Regions from separate parts of the Streptomyces incanus genome, predicted to be linked through region 3. Evidence: riboswitches for the same ligand, from Rfam matches in the RefSeq annotation. Region 3 holds a riboswitch; each other region holds the start of a gene.
What was found. A riboswitch is a leader RNA that binds a small molecule or an ion and turns the genes downstream of it on or off. The one in region 3 is predicted to bind cyclic di-AMP.

Region 1: another riboswitch for cyclic di-AMP. It lies ahead of ACFP2V_RS31285 (transglycosylase SLT domain-containing protein); the one in region 3 lies ahead of ACFP2V_RS28490 (M23 family metallopeptidase).
Region 2: another riboswitch for cyclic di-AMP. It lies ahead of ACFP2V_RS21885 (M23 family metallopeptidase); the one in region 3 lies ahead of ACFP2V_RS28490 (M23 family metallopeptidase).

Annotation. Positions count from the first base shown of each region.
Region 1 is NZ_JBHSPC010000110.1:74,473-81,073, forward strand. It holds gene ACFP2V_RS31275 (LolA family protein) at 1-411, opposite strand, end outside; gene ACFP2V_RS31280 (polyprenyl synthetase family protein) at 787-1,797, opposite strand; cyclic di-AMP (ydaO/yuaA leader) riboswitch at 2,494-2,663, shown strand; gene ACFP2V_RS31285 (transglycosylase SLT domain-containing protein) at 2,667-3,158, shown strand; gene ACFP2V_RS31290 (HAD family hydrolase) at 3,222-4,091, opposite strand; gene ACFP2V_RS31295 (GNAT family N-acetyltransferase) at 4,327-5,397, shown strand; gene ACFP2V_RS31300 (glycosyltransferase family 2 protein) at 5,472-6,601, shown strand, end outside.
Region 2 is NZ_JBHSPC010000070.1:8,829-15,429, reverse strand. It holds gene ACFP2V_RS21900 (DNA gyrase/topoisomerase IV subunit A) at 1-2,146, opposite strand, end outside; gene ACFP2V_RS21895 (M16 family metallopeptidase) at 2,564-3,958, shown strand; gene ACFP2V_RS21890 (M16 family metallopeptidase) at 3,955-5,343, shown strand; cyclic di-AMP (ydaO/yuaA leader) riboswitch at 5,588-5,750, shown strand; gene ACFP2V_RS21885 (M23 family metallopeptidase) at 5,763-6,536, shown strand.
Region 3 is NZ_JBHSPC010000097.1:1,447-8,047, forward strand. It holds gene dxs (1-deoxy-D-xylulose-5-phosphate synthase) at 1-603, shown strand, start outside; gene ACFP2V_RS28470 (aspartate aminotransferase family protein) at 600-2,015, shown strand; gene ACFP2V_RS28475 (helix-turn-helix domain-containing protein) at 2,102-2,725, shown strand; gene ACFP2V_RS28480 (DUF6126 family protein) at 2,722-2,844, shown strand; gene ACFP2V_RS28485 (tyrosine-protein phosphatase) at 2,920-3,717, opposite strand; cyclic di-AMP (ydaO/yuaA leader) riboswitch at 4,238-4,402, shown strand; gene ACFP2V_RS28490 (M23 family metallopeptidase) at 4,405-5,370, shown strand; gene ACFP2V_RS28495 (SGNH/GDSL hydrolase family protein) at 5,674-6,459, shown strand; partial or broken gene ACFP2V_RS28500 (TetR family transcriptional regulator) at 6,544-6,601, opposite strand, start outside.

The DNA.
Region 1 (6,601 bases), on a different contig from region 3:
GTCGGGGCCGTCGGCCGCGATGCGCAGGGTGTGCGTGCCGGAGGCCAGCTCGGTGAGCTTGGCCGTCGGGTCGGCGGAGGAGCCGCCGCCCTCGCCCTGGCCCATGGCGCCGGAGGCCAGGCTGCTCTCCAGGCCGCCGAGGTCCGGCAGCCCGAGGTCAGTGGTGATCTTCACGGTGCCGGACAGCTGCTCGACGTCCGACTGGGCGATCTTCTCGATCAGCTGCGCGGCGGTGATCTTCGGCAGGTCCGGGTCGCCGGAGTCGGCGATCGCGGGGACGAGCCCGATGGTCGCGGCCGCCACTCCCATCACCGTGACCGGGACGATGTACCGCGCGGCCCTTCTCCGGCCCGCGTCCGGCTCGCCGGTCTCACGGGCGGTCGTCGTGTCGTCGGATTCGTACGGTGCCATGTGTGCCCTACCTCCGTGGTCGGCGGCGGCCTGCGTCTCGTGTCGCTCGCACCAGTCACACCCCGAGCCGCCATTCTCACCCGAATCGGTGAGGAGCGATGTTGTCCGTCGTGTTCCATCTGACCAAATCCGGCGGGCAGACGCGTCAGACCCCGGACGCAACTCCGTGTACTGCTGCGGTATGACACGGGGCGATGTTTTACCCCCCGACCAGTAGGGGTCGGGGGCGCTGCCGTGAGGGCTGGTGACGACAGGTGAGGGCCCGTGAGGGCCGGTGAGCCGGTGCGGGCCCGGCCGAACGCCGAAGCGGCGGGCAGGGGCGGAGGGCTGGGGCAGCGGCGGACTGCGGGCGGGGGCGGAGGGACGGCAGGCGGGTCAGCCGGCCCGGTGCACCACCGCGTCGCACAGCTCGACCAAGGCCGTCTTCGACTCGCACTCCGGCAACGGAGCCAGCGCCGAGCGCGCCTCTTGCGCATAGCGCACGGTGTCCCGGCGGGCCTGCTCCAGCGCGGGGTGGGCGCGCAGCAGCCGCAGCGCCTCGGCGTGCCGGGCGTTGTCGCTGAGGTCGGAGTCGAGCAACTCGCACAGGGCGATGTCCTCGGCCAGCCCCAGCCGGGCCGCACGCTCGCGCAGCCGCAGCACGGGCAGCGTCGGGATGCCCTCACGCAGGTCGGTGCCCGGGGTCTTGCCGGACTCATGGGAGTCGGAGGCGATGTCCAGGACGTCGTCGGCGAGCTGGAAGGCCACCCCGAGCCGCTCGCCGTACTGGGTCAGCACGTCCACGACCGTGTCGTCCGCACCGGACATCATGGCGCCGAACCGGCAGGAGACGGCGACCAGCGAGCCGGTCTTGCCGCCGAGGACGTCCAGGTAGTGGTCGACCGGGTCCCGGCCGTCCTGCGGCCCCGCGGTCTCCAGGATCTGACCGGTGACCAGCCGCTCGAACGCCTCGGCCTGCACCCGTACGGCCTCCGGTCCGAGGTCGGCCAGGATGTGCGACGCGCGCGCGAACAGGAAGTCGCCGGTGAGGACCGCGACGGAGTTGCCCCAGCGGGTGTTGGCGCTGGACACCCCGCGCCGTACGGCGGCGTCGTCCATCACGTCGTCGTGGTACAGCGTGGCCAGGTGGGTCAGCTCCACGACCACGGCGGACGGCACGACACCGGGAGCGTAGGGGTCGCCGAACTGGGCGGCGAGCATCACGAGCAGGGGCCGGAACCGCTTGCCACCGGCCCGCACCAGGTGCTGGGCGGCCTCGGTGATGAAGGGGACCTCACTCTTCGTGGCCTCGAGCAGCCCTTCTTCGACAGCCGTCATTCCGGCCTGGACGTCGGCCTCCAGAGCCTGGTCCCGCACGCTCAGCCCGAACGGCCCGACGACGGTCACGAGGGGTCTCCTGTCTGCTGGTGTCCACTGGCGCTCAGACGTCTTGCACAGTTTGTCGATAGGTCGCTGACATCACTCGAGTCAGCGTATCCGGTCATGTTTCGATCACCGCCAGCACCCACATTCCCCAGACTCACCTGCGCACGCGTGCACGGCGTCTCACGGCACCCTCCGATATCGGATCACAATCAGATCGTTTCTGATCAGTTGGTAATAAAGAATATTCCTCGCCTTTCAGGCGCGACGACCCGCACTCGGGATGCACCCGAACCACGATCCACTCCCGGCCCGGACCGCCATCCGGACCGCCGCCCGGACCGCGCCCCGGACCGCATCCCGAACCACGATCCGAACCATGATCCGGCACGCGATCCGGCACGCAGGCCATCCTGCCCGCCCAGGCGCCCGATTTGCCGCAATTACCAAATAAATCCCCACTGGTGGCAAATGCGCCCACGCGGTGCGGCCAGTGAAGTAGGTCACGCGCACCCCGGCACGCCCATCCCTCGCGCCCACCGGCGATCCCCCTTGCCCCGAGAGCGAGTTGACCCTTGGCATGCGCAAAGGGTCAAGTGCCCAAAACGCCCCAACACAAGATCAATCGGCATGATCCATGACGGTCGCACTTGTTCTCGACAAGTGCACTCGCATACGTTCCCGGCCAGTCGGGCGGACGCCGAATCCTGCCACCGCCCGCGCCACCCATCGATGAACTCACGCACGGCAGGAGCGGGGGACCCAGGTAAGCCGCCGGACCGGTTCGCACCCGGAACGGCTCGGGGTGAAGCCATGCCCGCAGGGGCACGGCCGGGCACTCTCCCGCCCGAACCCGACAGCTCACCTCGCAGGCGTAGGAGAGGAACACAGACATGCCCGCATCGGGTCTGCCCCACCGCTTCGGCCGCTCCCGCCTCGTCCGCTCCTTCGCCGTCGCCGGCGTCGCGGCGGTCGCCCTCCCGCTGTTCGGCGCCACCGCCGCCTCCGCCGCGCCCGCCGCTGCCGCGACGTCCGCCCCCGCCTCCGGCACCGTGACCGCGTACCCGGACAACCTCGACGGCTGGATCCGCGAGTCGCTGTCCGTCATGGCGCAGCACGGCATCCCCGGCAGCTACGACTCCATCCACCGCAACATCCTGCGCGAGTCGTCCGGCAACCCTCAGGCCATCAACCTGTGGGACTCCAACGCCAGGCTCGGCACCCCGTCGAAGGGCCTGCTCCAGGTCATCGACCCGACCTTCCGGGCGTACCACGTGCCCGGCACGGCCTTCGACCCGTTCGACCCGGTCGCGAACATCACGGCGGCCTGCAACTACGCGGCGGACCGCTACGGCTCCATCGACAAGGTCTTCGGCGCCTACTGAGACACCCCGGCCCATCGGGACGCCGGGACACCGGGACACCGACGGCACCGACGGCACCGAGGCCTACCGGGACATCCTCCCGGACCTGGGGCGGGGCAGCATGTGTGGGGGCGCATACGGCTCCGCTCCGCCGAACAACCGCTCGAGGACGACGGCCACGCCGTCGTCCTCGTTCGACGTGGTGACCTCGTCGGCCACCGCCTTGAGCTCGGGGTGCGCGTTGGCCATGGCGACCCCGTGGGCTGCCCAGTCGAACATCGGGATGTCGTTGGGCATGTCGCCGAAGGCGATGGTCCGCTCGGGTTCCAGCCCCAGGTGCTCGGCGGCCAGCGCGAGACCGGTCGCCTTGGTGACACCGCACGGCTGGAGTTCCACGGTGCCCGGACCCGACATGGTGACCGTGGCCAGCGAACCGACCGCCGAACGGGCCGTCGCCGCCAATTCGTCGTCGGTCAGGTGGGGATGGCGCAGCAGCACCTTGCTGATCGGCCGGACCCACAGATCGTCCCGCCGTTCGACCCGCACCGCGGGCAGCGTCGGGTGCGGCATCAGATAGCCCGGCTCGATCAGGGTGAGTCCGTCCACCCCGTCCTGGTCGACCGCGGCGTACAGCTCCCCGACCTCGGCCTCGATCTTGCCGAGCGCGGTCTCCGCCAGTTCCCGGTCCAGGGTGACCGACCACAGCAGCCGGTCCGCGCCGGCGTCGTACACCTGCGCGCCCTGTCCGCACACCGCGAGCCCGGTGGCCCCCAGGTCGTCCAGGATCGGCCGCACTCCGGGCGCCGGGCGCCCCGTCACCACGAGGTGCCGGGCGCCGGCCCGCGTCGCCAGCGCCAGTGCGGCGAGGGAGCGGTCGGAGAGGGTGTCGTCGCCGCGCAGCAGCGTCCCGTCCAGGTCGGTGGCGATGAGCGAGCAATCGGTGGGTGCGGCCATGATCAGAGAATACGGACACCGCGCCCGCCCGACTCACCTCGCCCGAACCCACCCCGCCCGCCCCGCTCACCTCACCCCGCCCGGGGCACCCCGCCCGGGATGCCGTCCGCGGCCTCTGCACCACTTGGCAACAACCTGCTCCGTTCCCTACCGCCCTCGTGCTCTTGGGCGGTACCTTCACAAGTGTCCAGGGGGGACTTGATCGGGGGGTCAGGTGAGCAGTGGACGCACGCGTGTGCTGAGGCTCGAGGAACTCGGCGAGAGGGAGCGGGAACGGTGGCGTGAGCTGCGCGCCGCGACGGAGGCACCGCGCAGCCCTTTCATGGAACCGGAGTTCGCCACCGCCGTGTCCAGGGTACGGCCGCGGGCCCGGGTCGCGGTGCTGTACGAGGGGGCGTCCGCCGAGCCGGCCGGCTTCCTGCCGTACGAGCGGGGCGCGTTGGGACAGGGCCGGGCGATCGGGCTCGGCGTCTCGGACTGCCAGGGCGCCGTCCTGAGTCCGGGTTTCGCGCTGAAGACCGGTGAACTACTGCGCGCCTGCTCGGTGTCGAGCTTCGCCTTCGACAACCTGGAGGCGGACCAGGCCCTGTTCGTCCCGCACGCGGCCGAGGAACACGCCACCTTCGTCATCGACGTGGAGAAGGGCTACGAGACCTACGAGTCCGTACTGCGCGCCCAGTCGCCGAAGTTTTTGAAGACCACCCTGGCCAAGGAGCGCCGGCTCGGCCGCCAGGCCGGACCTGTGCGGTTCGTGTTCGACGAACGCGACCCGGCCGCGCTCCGCGCGCTCATCGGGTGGAAGTCGGCGCAGTACCGCAGGACCGGGCGCCGCGACCGGTTCGCACAGGAGTGGATCACCCTGCTCGTGGGCCGCCTGGCCGGGGCCCGGGCTCCGGAGTGCACGGGCACGCTGTCCGTCCTGTACGCCGGGGACCGTCCCGTCGCCGCCCACTTCGGCCTGCGTTCGACCTCGGTGCTGGCCTGCTGGTTCCCGGCGTACGACCCGGAGTTCGCGAAGTTCTCGCCGGGGCTCGTGCTGCATCTGCGGATGGCCGAGGCGGCGGCCGGCGAGGGCATCGGCCTGCTCGACATGGGACGCGGCCCGGCCGAGTACAAGGATGCGCTGAAGACGGGCGAACGCGCCGTCTACGAAGGGGAGGCGACGCGTCCGGGCCTGGGCGCCGCGCTTCAGCTGCTGCGCCGCGAGCCCGCGCGCCGCGCGCACGGCTTCGTCGTCGCCCGGCCGCGTCTCGCCTCGCTGGCGTCGCGGACGTTGAAGGGGGCGGCGCGGCTGCGCCGGCCGTGAGCGGTTCCCGCTCGCGAGAACCGCTCGGGACGACAACGGCCGCTGGTGACGACCGTTCGTGAGGGGGAGGACTCATGTCCCGCACAGCACGTACGCAGGAGGAGATACGGCGGTTCCTGGACATCGGCGCGGTTCAGGTCGCCGAACTGGACCTGAGCGGTGAGGAAACCGCCCTGAGACCCGGTCCGGGCAGCCCGCCGGTGACACACGGCGAGGTGTTCCTGCTGGTCAGGAGAGACGGCCTGCCGGTGGGCACCCTGCTGGGAAGGGTCCTGGAGGGGGCCGATCCGACGACGGTCCTGGCGGCGCTCGCACGGCAGGCGCTCGCACGGCAGACGCAGGCACAGGCGCAGGCGCAGGCGCAAGGGCAAGGGCAAGGGCAAGGGCACGACGCGGCGGAGGCGGCCGTGGAGACCGCCGGGCCGCCGCCGCCCTTCACCTCGGTCGTCGTGGCCACCCGGGAGCGGGCCGGACAACTCGCCCGCGCCCTCGACTCGCTCCTCGCGCAGGACCATCCGCACTTCGAGATCGTCGTCATCGACAACGCGCCCGTGACGGACGGGACACGCGACCTGGTGCAGCGGAAGTACGGGGAGCGCGTGCGGTACGTGCGCGAGCCGGTCCCCGGACTCGCGACCGCGCACAACACCGGGCTCGCCCATGCCCTGGGCGAGGTGATCGCGTTCACCGACGACGACGTCGTCGCCGACGCCCGCTGGCTCACCGAGCTGACCGCGCCCTTCGTCGCCGACCCGGAACTCGGCTGTGCCACCGGCCTGATCCTGCCCGCCCGGCTGCGCACCCCGGCCCAGGTCCTGCTGGAGAGCCACGGCGGCTTCGCGAAGGGGTTCACGCCGACGACGTACGACCCGCGGAACCCGCCCCGCGACGAACCGCTGTTCCCCTTCACCGCGGGCCGGTTCGGCTCCGGGGCGAACATGGCGTTCCGCACGGAGGTACTGCGCGCGGTCGGCGGTTTCGACCCGGCCACCGGCGCCGGGACGCCCGCCCGGGGCGGCGACGACCTGTACGGGTTCGTCCGGGTCCTCGCCCAGGGACACAGGCTCCGCTACACCCCCCGGGCGCTGGTGTGGCACCACCACCGGGAGACCTGGGCCGATCTGGAGACCCAGGCGTTCGGCTACGGCGCCGGCCTCACCGCCTACCTCACGGCGATCCTGGTCAACCGGCCCGCGCTGCTGCC
Region 2 (6,601 bases), on a different contig from region 3:
CGACCGCCGTGAAGATGATGACCTTCGCGCCCTCGGTGAGCTTGATGCCCGCCATGCCGCCGGCGGGACGCCCCTGCGGACGGACCTGCGAGGCCTGATAGCGCAGCAGTTGCGCGTCGTCGGTGATGAAGACCAGGTCCTCCTCGCCCGTGCGCAGCTCGACGGCACCGACGATCCGGTCGCCCTCCCTGAGGGTGATGACCTCCAGCTCCTCCTTGTTGGAGGGATAGTCGGGCACCACCCGCTTGACGACGCCCTGTTCCGTGCCGAGAGCGAGGCCCGGCGACGACTCGTCGAGCGTCGTCAGGCAGATCACCCGCTCACCCTCCTCCAGGGGGACGAACTCCGAAACCGGCGCCCCGCCCGAGAGGTTCGGGGTCGGCATCGACTCCGGCAGCTGCGGGAGGTCGACGACGTTCACCCGCAGCAGACGTCCCGTCGAGGTGACCACGCCCACCTCGCCCCGGGCGGTGGCCGGCACCGCCGAGAGGATCATGTCGTGCTTGACCCGCTTGGCGTGCGCGCCCTTGGGGAACGGCTTCGCGTCCGCCGTACGGGCGAGCAGGCCCGTGTCGGACAGCAGCACCCGGCACGGGTCGTCCGCTACCTGAAGCGGCACGGCGACGACCGGGGTGGCGGACGCGTCCAGCAGGACCGTACGGCGGTCGTTACCGAACTTCTTGGCCACCGCTGCCAGTTCGGACGAGACCAGCTTGCGCAGCTCCGCGTCCGACTCCAGGATGCGGGTCAGCTCCTCGATCTCCGTGTTCAGCCGCTCCTGCTCCGCCTCCAGTTCGATGCGGTCGAACCTGGTGAGGCGGCGCAGGGGGGTGTCCAGGATGTACTGGGTCTGGATCTCGCTCAGCGAGAACTGCTCCATCAGACGCTGCTTCGCCTGCGCGGAGTTGTCACTGGAGCGGATCAGACGGATGACCTCGTCGATGTCCAGCAGCGCCGTGAGCAGGCCCTCGACCAGGTGCAGACGGTCGCGCCGCTTGCCGCGGCGGAACTCCGAGCGGCGGCGGACCACGTTGAAGCGGTGGTCGAGATAGACCTCCAGCAGCTCCTTGAGGCCCAGGGTGAGCGGCTGGCCGTCCACCAGGGCCACGTTGTTGATGCCGAAGGACTCCTCCATGGGCGTCAGCTTGTAGAGCTGCTCCAGGACCGCCTCCGGCACGAAGCCGTTCTTGATCTCGACGACCAGACGCAGACCGTGGGCGCGGTCGGTGAGGTCCTTGACGTCGGCGATGCCCAGGAGCTTCTTCGAACCGACCAGATCCTTGATCTTGGCGATCACCTTCTCCGGGCCCACCGTGAACGGCAGCTCGGTGATGACCAGGCCCTTGCGGCGGGCGGTCACCTCCTCCACGGTGACCGTCGCGCGGATCTTGAAGGTTCCGCGGCCCTTCTCGTACGCGTCCCGGATGCCCGGGAGGCCGACGATCCTGCCGCCGGTGGGCAGGTCGGGGCCCGGCACATGGCGCATCAGGGCGTCGAGGTCCGCGTTCGGATACCGGATCAGGTGGCGGGCGGCCGCGATCACCTCGCGGAGGTTGTGCGGCGGCATGTTGGTGGCCATGCCGACCGCGATGCCCGACGCACCGTTCACCAGGAGGTTCGGGAACGCGGCGGGCAGGGTCGTCGGCTCCTGCTCCTGGCCGTCGTAGTTGGGCGCGAAGTCGACCGTGTCCTCGTCGATGGACTCGGTCATCAGGCTCGTGGCCTCGGTCATCCGGCTCTCGGTGTACCGCATGGCCGCCGGCGGGTCGTCGTTGCCCAGGGAGCCGAAGTTGCCGTGGCCGTCGACCAGGGGGACCCGCATCGAGAAGGGCTGCGCCATGCGCACCAGGGCGTCGTAGATCGACGCGTCGCCATGGGGGTGCAGCTTGCCCATGACCTCGCCGACCACGCGCGCGCACTTCACATAGCCGCGGTCGGGGCGCAGGCCCATCTCGTTCATCTGGTAGACGATGCGGCGGTGCACCGGCTTCATGCCGTCGCGCGCGTCCGGCAGGGCGCGGGAGTAGATGACCGAGTACGCGTACTCGAGGAAGGAGCCCTGCATCTCGTCGACGACGTCGATGTCGAGGATCCGCTCCTCGTACGAGTCGTCGGGCGGCGGGGTCTTCGTGCTGCGGCGGGCCATCGCTGCCGGCTCCTTGCTGAAGCGTGGGACGGGATCTGACGCGGACCATTGTGGACCGCCGCACCGACAACCGGGACCATGACCCCCGCCGCCGCCCTCCGTCGGGGGCCGGGGCGCGGGGTGCCGGCAGGCTACGCGCACCTCCCGCCAGCGTCTCCGGCGGGGCGGGCCGGCACCGGGTGCGCACCTTGTACGCCCCGTGATTCCGTACGCCCCGTGATTCCGTACGTACCGTGGTCCCGTACGCCCCACGAACCCCGTGCGTACCGTGCCGTCCCATCCGTACCCGCGGTTCTCGCTCTCGGCGTACCCGGTCCCGTCCGGGAACTTCGCCAGTGTTCCGCACGCTTGCATACAGTGGCAGGACCGGCACAAACGGCGGATGCGACGACCGCCTCCGCGATCGAAGGGACGTACATGCCCATGGGTCACACGGCCACCGCCCAGGCAGGCACCGGCGGCCTGACAGCGACCGAGCACCGGCTGTCCAACGGCCTGCGCGTGGTGCTCTCCGAGGACCATCTGACCCCCGTCGCGGCGGTGTGCCTCTGGTACGACGTCGGTTCGCGTCACGAAGTCAAGGGCCGCACCGGCCTGGCTCACCTTTTCGAGCACCTCATGTTCCAGGGGTCCGGGCAGGTGAAGGGCAACGGTCACTTCGAACTGGTCCAGGGCGCCGGAGGCTCGCTCAACGGCACCACCAGCTTCGAGCGGACCAACTACTTCGAGACCATGCCGACCCACCAGTTGGAACTCGCCCTCTGGCTCGAGGCCGACCGCATGGGCTCCCTGCTGGCCGCCCTGGACGAGGAGTCCATGGAGAACCAGCGGGACGTCGTCAAGAACGAGCGCCGCCAGCGCTACGACAACGTCCCCTACGGCACGGCTTTCGAGAAGCTGACCGCCCTCTCCTACCCGGCGGGCCACCCGTACCACCACACGCCCATCGGCTCGATGGCGGACCTGGACGCGGCCACCCTGGAGGACGCCCGCGCCTTCTTCCGCACGTACTACGCGCCGAACAACGCCGTGCTCTCCGTCGTCGGTGACATCGACCCGGAGCAGACGCTCGCCTGGATCGAGAAGTACTTCGGCTCCATCCCGTCCCACGACGGCAAGCCCGCGCCCCGCGACGGCTCGCTGCCCGAGATCATCGGTGAGGAGTTGCGTGAGCTCGTCGAGGAGGAGGTCCCCGCGCGTGCGCTGATGGCCGCCTACCGGCTGCCCGAGGACGGCACGCGCGCGAGCGACGCGGCGGACCTGGCGCTCACCGTCCTCGGCGGCGGTGAGTCCTCGCGGCTCTACAACCGGCTGGTGCGACGGGACCGTACGGCCGTGGCAGCCGGATTCGGCCTGCTGCGGCTGACCGGGGCGCCCTCCCTGGGCTGGCTGGACGTGAAGGCGTCCGGTGACGTGGAGGTACCCGTCATCGAGGCCGCGATCGACGAGGAGCTCGCCCGGTTCGCCGAGGAGGGCCCCACGGCCGAGGAGATGGAGCGCGCCCAGGCGCAGCTGGAGCGCGAGTGGCTGGACCGGCTCAGCACCGTCGCCGGCCGGGCCGACGAGCTGTGCCGGTACGCCGTCCTGTTCGGCGACCCGCAGCTCGCCCTCACCGCCGTCGGGCGCATCCTCGACGTGACCGCCGAGGACGTCCGGGAGGTCGCCAAGGCCCGCCTGCGTCCCGACAACCGCGCGGTGCTCGTCTACGAGCCCGTTGCCCCCGGGGCCGGGGAGTCCGAAGAAGCCGCAGCCGCCGGCACCGAAGAAGCCGCGGCCGCCGGCACCGACGAGAACGAGGAGGCGGCGAAGTGACCGAGCTCGCCACGATGGACTTCCACCCCCAGCCGCAGGCGGGCGAGGCCCGGCCCTGGGCCTTCCCGGCCCCCGAGCGCACCGCCCTCGGCAACGGTCTGACGGTGCTGCGCTGCCACCGCCCCGGCCAGCAGATCGTCGCCGTCGAGGTGCTGCTCGACGCGCCCCTGGAGGCCGAGCCGGCCGGGCTCGACGGTGTTGCCACGATCACCGCGCGGGCATTCTCCGAGGGCACCGACAAGCATTCCGCCGAGGAGTTCGCCGCCGAACTGGAGCGCTGCGGCGCCACCCTGGACGCCTACGCGGACCACCCCGGCATCCGCCTGAGCCTCGAGGTGCCGGCCTCACGGCTCGCCAAGGGGCTCGGGCTGCTCGCCGACGCCCTCAGGGCACCCGCGTTCGCCGACAGCGAGATCGAGCGTCTCGTCCGCAACCGCCTCGACGAGATCCCGCACGAGCTGGCCAACCCGTCCCGCCGCGCGGCCAAGGAACTCTCCAAGGAGCTGTTCCCGGCGACGTCGCGCATGTCCCGCCCGCGCCAGGGCACCGAGGAGACCGTCGCCGGCATCGACTCGACGGCCGTACGCGCCTTCCACGAGAAGCACGTCCGCCCCGCGACCGCCACCGCGGTGGTCGTCGGCGACCTCACCGGCACCGACCTGGACGAGTTGCTCGGCGACACCCTCGGTGCCTGGACCGGATCGTCCGCCCAGCCGCGGCCCGTTCCGCCGGTGGTCGCCGACGACTCCGGCCGGGTCGTGATCGTGGACCGCCCCGGCGCCGTGCAGACGCAGCTGCTCATCGGCCGTGTCGGAGCGGACCGGCACGACCGTGTGTGGGCCGCGCAGGTGCTCGGCGCCTACTGCCTCGGCGGCACCCTCACCTCCCGGCTGGACCGCGTCCTGCGCGAGGAGAAGGGCTACACCTACGGCGTACGGTCGTTCGCCCAGGTTCTGAGGTCCGCCCCGGACGGCACCGGCGCGTCGCTGCTCGCCATCAGCGGATCCGTCGACACCCCGAACACCGGCCCCGCCCTGCAGGACCTGTGGACGGTGCTGCGCACCCTCGCCGCCGAGGGCCTCACCGACGCCGAGCGCGACGTCGCCGTGCAGAACCTGGTGGGTGTGGCGCCGCTCAAGTACGAGACCGCCGCAGCCGTCGCCGGCACCCTGGCCGACCAGGTGGAGCAGCACCTGCCCGACGACTACCAGGCCGAGCTGTACCGGCGGCTCGCCGCCACCGGCACCGTGGAGGCGACCGCGGCGGTGGTGAACGCCTTCCCGGTGGACCGTCTCGTGACCGTCCTGGTCGGTGACGCGGCGAAGATCAAGGAGCCCGTCGAGGCGCTCGGCATCGGCGAAGTCACCGTCGTGGCCGCCGAGTAGGCGGCCCGTCAAAGGCCGGGAAACCACTGAGAGGCAGTCGGCGGTCCCCCGGCGAAGCGCACACGCGCGTGACCCTGGTGACGGGAACGTCACCAGGGTCCACTTATGCCCGAATTGGAACGGGAGATACCCGTCTGCCCTGTGGGATGCGCTACAAAAGCCGGGATTCGTTTGGGAATTGAAACACGCCCCGCTTAGCGTCATGCGGTCTGTTCGTCGGGCAGTGCGCCGCACCCGCGGCACCGGACAGTCATCGCCGAGTCCCCGTACGGCGCGAGCCAGGGGAGCCGGGGACCCAACCGTCCCTGAGGTGAATCGGACGCCCGCGCGTGCCGCGAGGGGGCCCGTAGGAGACCTTCCTGCTCCGAACCTGTCAGCTAACCCGGTAGGCGAGAGGGAAGGAAAGGACCACCCTGTACATGGCGTTCACCCGCGCCCCCGGGAAGCACCGTCGTCCCAGCCGTGTGCACCGCGGCACCGCCAGGGCGGCGGGCGTCGCGGCCCTCACCACCACCGGTGTCATCGGCTCCCTCACGGCTCCGGCGCTCGCCGCCGAATCCGCTGCGGAACAGACCGGCCTCACCCCCGTGATCACCCTGGGCGACGAGGCCGCCGCCCAGGTCGACGCCCAGGCGGCCGCCCAGCACGAGGCCGCACGCGAGGCGGCCCAGGCCGCCGCCCGCGAAGCCGCCGAAGAAGCCGCGCGGGAGAGGGCGGCCGACGAGGCCGAGAGGGCACGCGAAGCCGAGGAGCGCGCCGCGCGGGAGGCCGAGCGCAAGCGCCTCACCACCTTGGTGTCCCCGATCGCGGGCTCCTACGTCTCGACCGGTTACCTGTCCGGCGGCGCCGTCTGGTCCTCTGGCAGCCACACCGGTGTCGACTTCCACGCCGCAAGCGGCACCCCCGTGCTCTCGGTCGGCATGGGCACCGTCGTCGAGGCCGGCTGGGGCGGCGCCTACGGCAACCAGGTCGTGATCAAGATGCACGACGGCACGTACACCCAGTACGGCCACCTGTCGTCCGTCGGTGTCTCGGTGGGCCGGCAGGTCACCCCGGGGCAGCAGATCGGTGTCTCCGGCGCCACCGGCAACGTCACCGGCGCGCATCTGCACTTCGAGGTCCGCACCACCGCCGAGTACGGCTCCGACATCGACCCCGTCGCGTACCTCCGCGCGCACGGCGCGAACCTCTGACCGGGCACGTGCCCCCTGGCCTCCGTGTGCACCTCGGTGTCCGCGTGATTTCCTGACGCCCCAGG
Region 3 (6,601 bases):
CCCGGTCTGCGCATCGCCGCACCACGCGACGCCGACCAGCTGCGTGCCCAGTTGCGGGAGGCGGTCGCCGTCGACGACGCGCCGACGCTGCTGCGGTTTCCCAAGGAGTCCGTGGGCCCGGCCGTCCCGGCGCTCGACCGGATCGGCGGCACGGACGTGCTGCACCGCGCCGACGATCCCGAGGTGCTGCTGGTGTCGGTCGGCGTCATGGCGCCCGTCTGCCTCCAGGCCGCCGAACTGCTCGAGGCGCGCGGCATCGGGTGCACCGTGGTCGACCCGCGCTGGGTCAAACCCGTGGCGCCCGAACTCGTCGAACTGTCCGCGCGGCACCGGCTGGTGGCCGTCGTCGAGGACAACAGCCGTGCGGCGGGCGTGGGTTCGTCCGTGGCGCTGGTGCTGGGCGACGCGGATGTCGATGTACCGGTACGGCGGTTCGGTATTCCGGAGCAGTTCCTCGCGCACGCCAAGCGCGGTGAGGTGCTGGCGGACATCGGCCTGACGCCCGTCGAGATAGCCGGCCGGATCGGTGCGAGCCTGGCCGTGGGCCAGGAGCGGCAGTACCCAGGCGAACCGTCCGAGAAGCAACGGGAGCAACAGCCATGACCACCGCGGAGTCCGCCCCGGAGCCGTCGCGGGCCGGGGGCTTCGACCTCGGCGCGCTGCTGGCCGAGCGTGGAGCCGAACGCTACGAGCTGCACACCAGACACCTCAACCACCAGCTCCCGCGCATGCTGCACACCATCGGCTTCGACAAGGTCTACGAACGCGCCGAGGGCGCCCACTTCTGGGACGCGGACGGCAACGACCACCTGGACATGCTCGCCGGATTCGGGGTGATGGGCCTGGGGCGCCACCACCCCGTGGTCCGCAAGGCGCTGCACGACGTCCTCGACGCCTCGCTCGCCGATCTCACCCGTTTCGACTGCCCGCCGCTGCCCGGACTGCTGGCCGAGAAACTGCTCACCCACAGCCCTCATCTGGACCGGGTGTTCTTCGGCAACAGCGGCACGGAGGCGGTCGAGACCGCGCTGAAGTTCGCCCGCTGCGCCACCGGCAGGCCCCGCGTCCTGTACTGCGCGCACGCCTTCCACGGGCTGACCACCGGCTCCCTGTCCGTCAACGGCGAGTCCGGCTTCCGGGACGGATTCGCCCCGCTGCTGCCCGACACGGCCGTACCCCTGGGCGATGTGGACGCGCTGGAGCGGGAGTTGGCCAAGGGCGACGTCGCCGCCCTCATCGTGGAACCCATCCAGGGCAAGGGCGTGCACGCGGCCCCGCCCGGCTATCTGTCCGCCGCCCAGGAGCTGTTGCACCGGCACAAGGCGCTGCTGATCGCCGACGAGGTGCAGACCGGACTCGGACGGACCGGCGACTTCTACGCCTACCAGTACGAGGAAGGGGTCGAACCGGACCTGGTATGCGTGGCCAAGGCGCTCTCCGGCGGCTATGTGCCGGTGGGGGCCACGCTCGGCAAGGACTGGATCTTCCGCAAGGTCTACTCGTCCATGGACCGGGTGCTGGTCCACTCGGCCAGCTTCGGGGGAAACGCCCAGGCCATGGCCGCCGGCCTCGCGGTGCTGGCGGTGATGGAGAACGAGCAGATCGTCGCGAACGTCCGGGCCACCGGGGAACTGCTGAGGTCCCGGCTCGCGGCCCTCGTCGACACGTACGAGCTGCTCGCCGAGGTCCGTGGGCGGGGCCTGATGATCGGCATCGAGTTCGGACGGCCGCGGTCGCTGAAGCTGCGCGGCCGCTGGGCCATGCTGCAGGCCGCGCGGAAGGGACTCTTCGCGCAGATGGTGGTCGTCCCGCTGCTGCGGAAGCACAGGATCCTCACCCAGGTCTCCGGCGACCACCTGGAGGTGATCAAGCTGATCCCGCCGTTGATCATCGGCGAGCGGGAGGTGGACCGGTTCGTGGACGCCTTCACCGCGGTCATGGACGATGCCCATGACGGCGGTCTGGTGTGGGAGTTCGGCAGGACACTGGTGAAACAGGCGGTCGCCGACCGGTGAGACGGCGACGCCCGCACCCGGTTCCCGGGTTTTGCCTGTGAGGCAAAGAATTTGCCTCACAGGCAAGAAAGCGGATGAATGGAGTCATGAGCTCCCCCGAGGCCGAGCCGTCGGTCGAACCGGCCGCCGCGCTCCCCGCGGTCGCCCCGCAGCTGCGCGCCCTCCGGCGCCGGGCCTCCCTGACACTGGAGGTCGCCGCCCGCGACGCGGGACTGTCGCCCGCCCATCTCTCCCGGCTGGAGACCGGACAGCGCCAGCCCTCGCTGCCGATGCTGCTCTCCCTCGCCCGCATCTACGGTACGACGGTTTCCGAACTGCTCGGTGAGACGACCGCCGCCCGCGAGGCGGTGACGTGCGCCGGCGACATGGAGCCGACCTCCGCGGGCGGCTGGACGTACTGGCAGGCCGGTTCCCCGGGGCGCGGGATGCAGGCCCTGCGGGTCCAGGTCCCGTACGGGGCCCAGGGCGACATCGTGCGGGTCCACCCGGGCGAGGAGTGGCTGTACGTCCTCAAGGGGCGGCTGCGGCTGCGCCTCGGGGACGCCCTGCACCGCCTCGCCCCGGGCGACAGCGCGCACTTCGACTCGCTGACCCCGCACCGTATCGCCGCCGAGGACCCCGACGGGGTCGAGCTGCTGTTCGTCCACACCCTGCTGCAGAGTCCCACGGCCGCCCTGTGCCTGGGCCCCACCCGAGGAGATGCGTCATGAAAGACCTGGAGGAGAAGTTTCCCCGAGCCCTGTGGGTGAGGCTGTTCGTCTACGTGGTGGTGGGGCACCTCTTCGCGGGCTTCATCTATCTGCTGTTCGAGCTGGGCGCGAAGCAGTAGTCCCCGGACGGACACGGCAGGAGCCGAGCGATCCCGTGATCCCCCGGTCGAGCACCTGCTCGACCGGGGGATCACTCAGTCCAGCATGCGTTCGCGCAGCCGCTCCCGGTCCTCGGGGGTGAGCCCGAGCGCCTGCTCGAGGTAGGGGTCCACGCCGCCCCAGGTCTCCTCGATCGTCTCCAGCGCGGCCGACAGATACTCGGCGCGGGCGTCGAACAGAGGGTCGAGCAGTTCCATGACCTCGGGGGAGTAGGCCGAGGTGGAGGTGCCGCTGCGGCGCACTTTGTAGCGGCGGTGCGCGGCGCCGGACTTCAGATAGTCGTCGAAGATCGCGTCCCGTTCCACGCCCAGCGCGAGCAGCGTCACCGCCACCGACAGGCCCGCGCGGTCCTTGCCCGCCGCGCAGTGCATCAGCGCGGGCACACACTCCGCGGCGAGCGAGATCAGCACCCGGGAGTGCTCGGCGGTGCGTTGCCTCACCGTCATGCGGTACGAGGCGATCATCCGCTCCGCCCCCTTGTCGCCGGCGAGGATCGAGCGGAGCTGGTCCAGGTCCCCGTCGCGGACCATCCTCCAGAACTCGGCGCCGTCGGCCGGGTCGCTCAGCGGCAGATTCACATTGCGCACGCCGGGCAGTTCGATGTCCCGCCCGTCCAGCTTGTGGTCGGCCGCGTTGCGGAAGTCGAAGACGGTGTGCAGTCCCAGGGAGGACAGGAAGGCGGCGTCCTTCTCGGTGGCGTGCGCGAGGTGGCCGCTGCGGAACAGCACCCCGTGCCGCACCCGGCGGCCGTCGACGGTCGGCAGGCCGCCCACATCACGGAAATTGCGCACACCGGTGAGCTCGGGTTCGGTCGACGGGATCTGCTGCGTCACGGGGGCCCCTCTCCCACTCTGCGCCGCCGGCGCGTCGGCGTCGGCGGGTGTCACCCGACGATACGACATGCCCGGCAGGGGCGATGAGTTGGCGGTGGGGCCGTCGGAGCGGGGACGGGGCTGTCCCGGTGGAGCTGCCGGTGTGGAGCCGCCGGCGCGGACGGACCCGTGCCGGACCCCGGCCCGATCCATCCGAATCGTCCACTATTTCCCTATTCGCGCATTCTGCCCCTTTGGGGAGCTTCGCCATAACATGCCCCGATAGAAAGGGGGATGGGAATGGGATGGTGAGCATCGTCATAGAGGTGACGATGTGCTGTCGCCATGTCCACGTAATTCCGGTATTTCGCGAGGGGATTCGGGGGATGCCGAAATACCGGGGCGACTCTGGGTGACGGCTTTCAGGTCAATGGATCACGAAAAAGCGCCTTCGCTCGGAAGATCGCGCTTGTCCCTTTGCTTCTCTATCGCCTACGTTCGCCATCGATCCGGACGGACGCCTAATCCTGCCGCTGTCCGGAGCCTCCACACTCTGACCCGCGTATGGCAGGAGCGGGGGACCCACAGGTACGACTGCCTGTTCCGGTCTCCGGAACGGCTTGGGGTTAAGTCGCGCTTTCGGCGCGGCCGGGCATCTCCAGTCCGCACCCGACAGCTCACCTCGTAGGCGCCGGAGAGGAATTCGTCATGTCCGCAAAGGGTAAGCACCGCCGTCCCAGCGCTTTTCGTTTGACCCGTTCCATCGCCGTCGCCGGAACCGGTGGCGCCGTACTCGCCCTGCCGCTTCTCGGCGCCACCGGAGCGAACGCCGCCACTTCGCAGACCGCCCCGGAAAAGGCCGTCCAGTCGTATTCCGTCGCCGGTAAGGCGTCTGGCGGCGTGAAGGCCGACGGCAACAAGAACGGCGACGCCCGCACGTACATCGTGAAGGGCGGCGACTACCTGGCGAAGATCGCCGAGTCCGAGAACGTCGACGGCGGCTGGAAGCAGCTCTACTCCGACAACCGCGAGGCCGTGGGCGGCGACCCGTCGCTCATCCACCCCGGTCTGAAGCTCTCGATCGACGGCAAGGCCGCCGCGACCGGCACGCCGAAGAAGTCCTCTTCTTCCGAGAAGCCCTCTTCCTCCCCTTCATCTGCTCCGTCCTCCGTGGCGAAGCCGTCGACGGCCGGGGAGGCCTCCGAGCGGTCCGCACCGAAGTCCTCCTCCGGCTCGACCACCGCGAACCAGGCCGCGACCACCTCCGGTTACAGCTCGCCGGTGCCCGGCGGCAGCTTCGGCACCGCCTACAAGGTGGCCGGCAGCATGTGGTCCAGCGGCTACCACACCGGTGTCGACTTCGCCGTTCCGACCGGCACCTCCCTGAAGGCCGTGGGCGCGGGCACCGTCGTCTCCGCCGGCTGGGCCGGCTCGTACGGCAACCAGGTCGTCATCAAGCTGAACGACGGCCACTACGCCCAGTACGCCCACCTGTCCTCGCTGTCCGTCTCCGCCGGCCAGACCGTGAGCGGCGGCCAGCAGGTCGGCCTCTCGGGCTCCACCGGCAACTCGACCGGCCCGCACCTGCACTTCGAGATCCGCACCGCGCCGGGCTACGGCTCGGACGTGGACCCGGTCTCCTACCTCCGCGGCAAGGGCGTCTCCATCGGCTGACCCCCGAGGCAACCTGCCTGACGCGCCACCGAAGGCCGGACCCCGATCCCCGGGTCCGGCCTTCGGTGCGTGCGGTACGTGCGGTGTGTTCGAGCGAGGGAGTGCCGGGAGCGCCGGGAGTGTTCCGTGCGTCACGTCGCTCGCGGTCAACGCCCCCGCCCGGAGGGCTATTCCGGATGGGCCAATGCTTCGCGAGTGGCTTATCTCACCGCCCGTCAATGCCTTCCTACGGTCGCGTAGGTCACATTCGAAGGTGAATCATGTCCGGTTGTGGCAGACGATTCGAAGAATGACGGCAAGGCAGTGATCGGGTCGTACGTGGCGGTGGGGGACAGCTTCACCGAGGGCGTCGGCGACCCCGGCCCCGACGGGGCGTTCGTCGGCTGGGCCGACCGATTCGCGGTACTACTCGCCGACCGGCGTCCCGAAGGCGACTTCCGGTACACAAATCTCGCGGTGCGCGGAAAACTGCTCGACCAGATCATGGCCGACCAGCTTCCGCAGGCCGTCGAACTGGCCCCCGCACTGGTTTCGTTCTGTGCGGGCGGCAACGACATCCTGCGCCCCGGCAGCGACCCGGACGAGGTGGCCGAGCGTTTCGAGCGGGCGATCGCCGCGCTCGCGGCGGTCTCCGGCACAGTTCTGGTGACGACCGGGTTCGACACCCGTGGTGTGCCCCTGCTCAGGCATCTGCGCGGCAAGATCGCCACCTACAACGGGCATGTGCGGGCCGTCGCCGACCGGTACGGCTGTCCGGTGCTCGACCTCTGGTCCCTCAGGAGCATCCAGGACCGCAGGGCCTGGGACACCGACCGGCTGCACCTGTCACCCGAGGGGCACACCCGCGTGGCGCTCCGCGCGGGACAGGCCCTCGGCCTGGACATCCCCGCCGACCCGGAACAGGCCTGGCCCCCACTGCCGCCGCGCGGCAGCCTCGACGTCCGGCGGGACAATGTCCACTGGGCACGCGAGTACCTGGTGCCGTGGATAGGGCGCAGGCTGCGCGGGGAGTCGTCGGGGGACCACGTGACGGCGAAGGGCACGCTGTCCCCGGACGACATCAAGGAGCGCATCGCCTCGGTCGCATGACGCGGGGCGCGGGGGCGCGAGGGCACGAAGGCGGGAGGGGAGGGAGCGGGTGCGGGCACGGCCCGCGCCCGGGGCGTTCACGGTTCAGCGGGCCCGCCCGGCCGGCTCCTCCTGCCCCAACTCCCGGGCCGGCGCCTCGTTG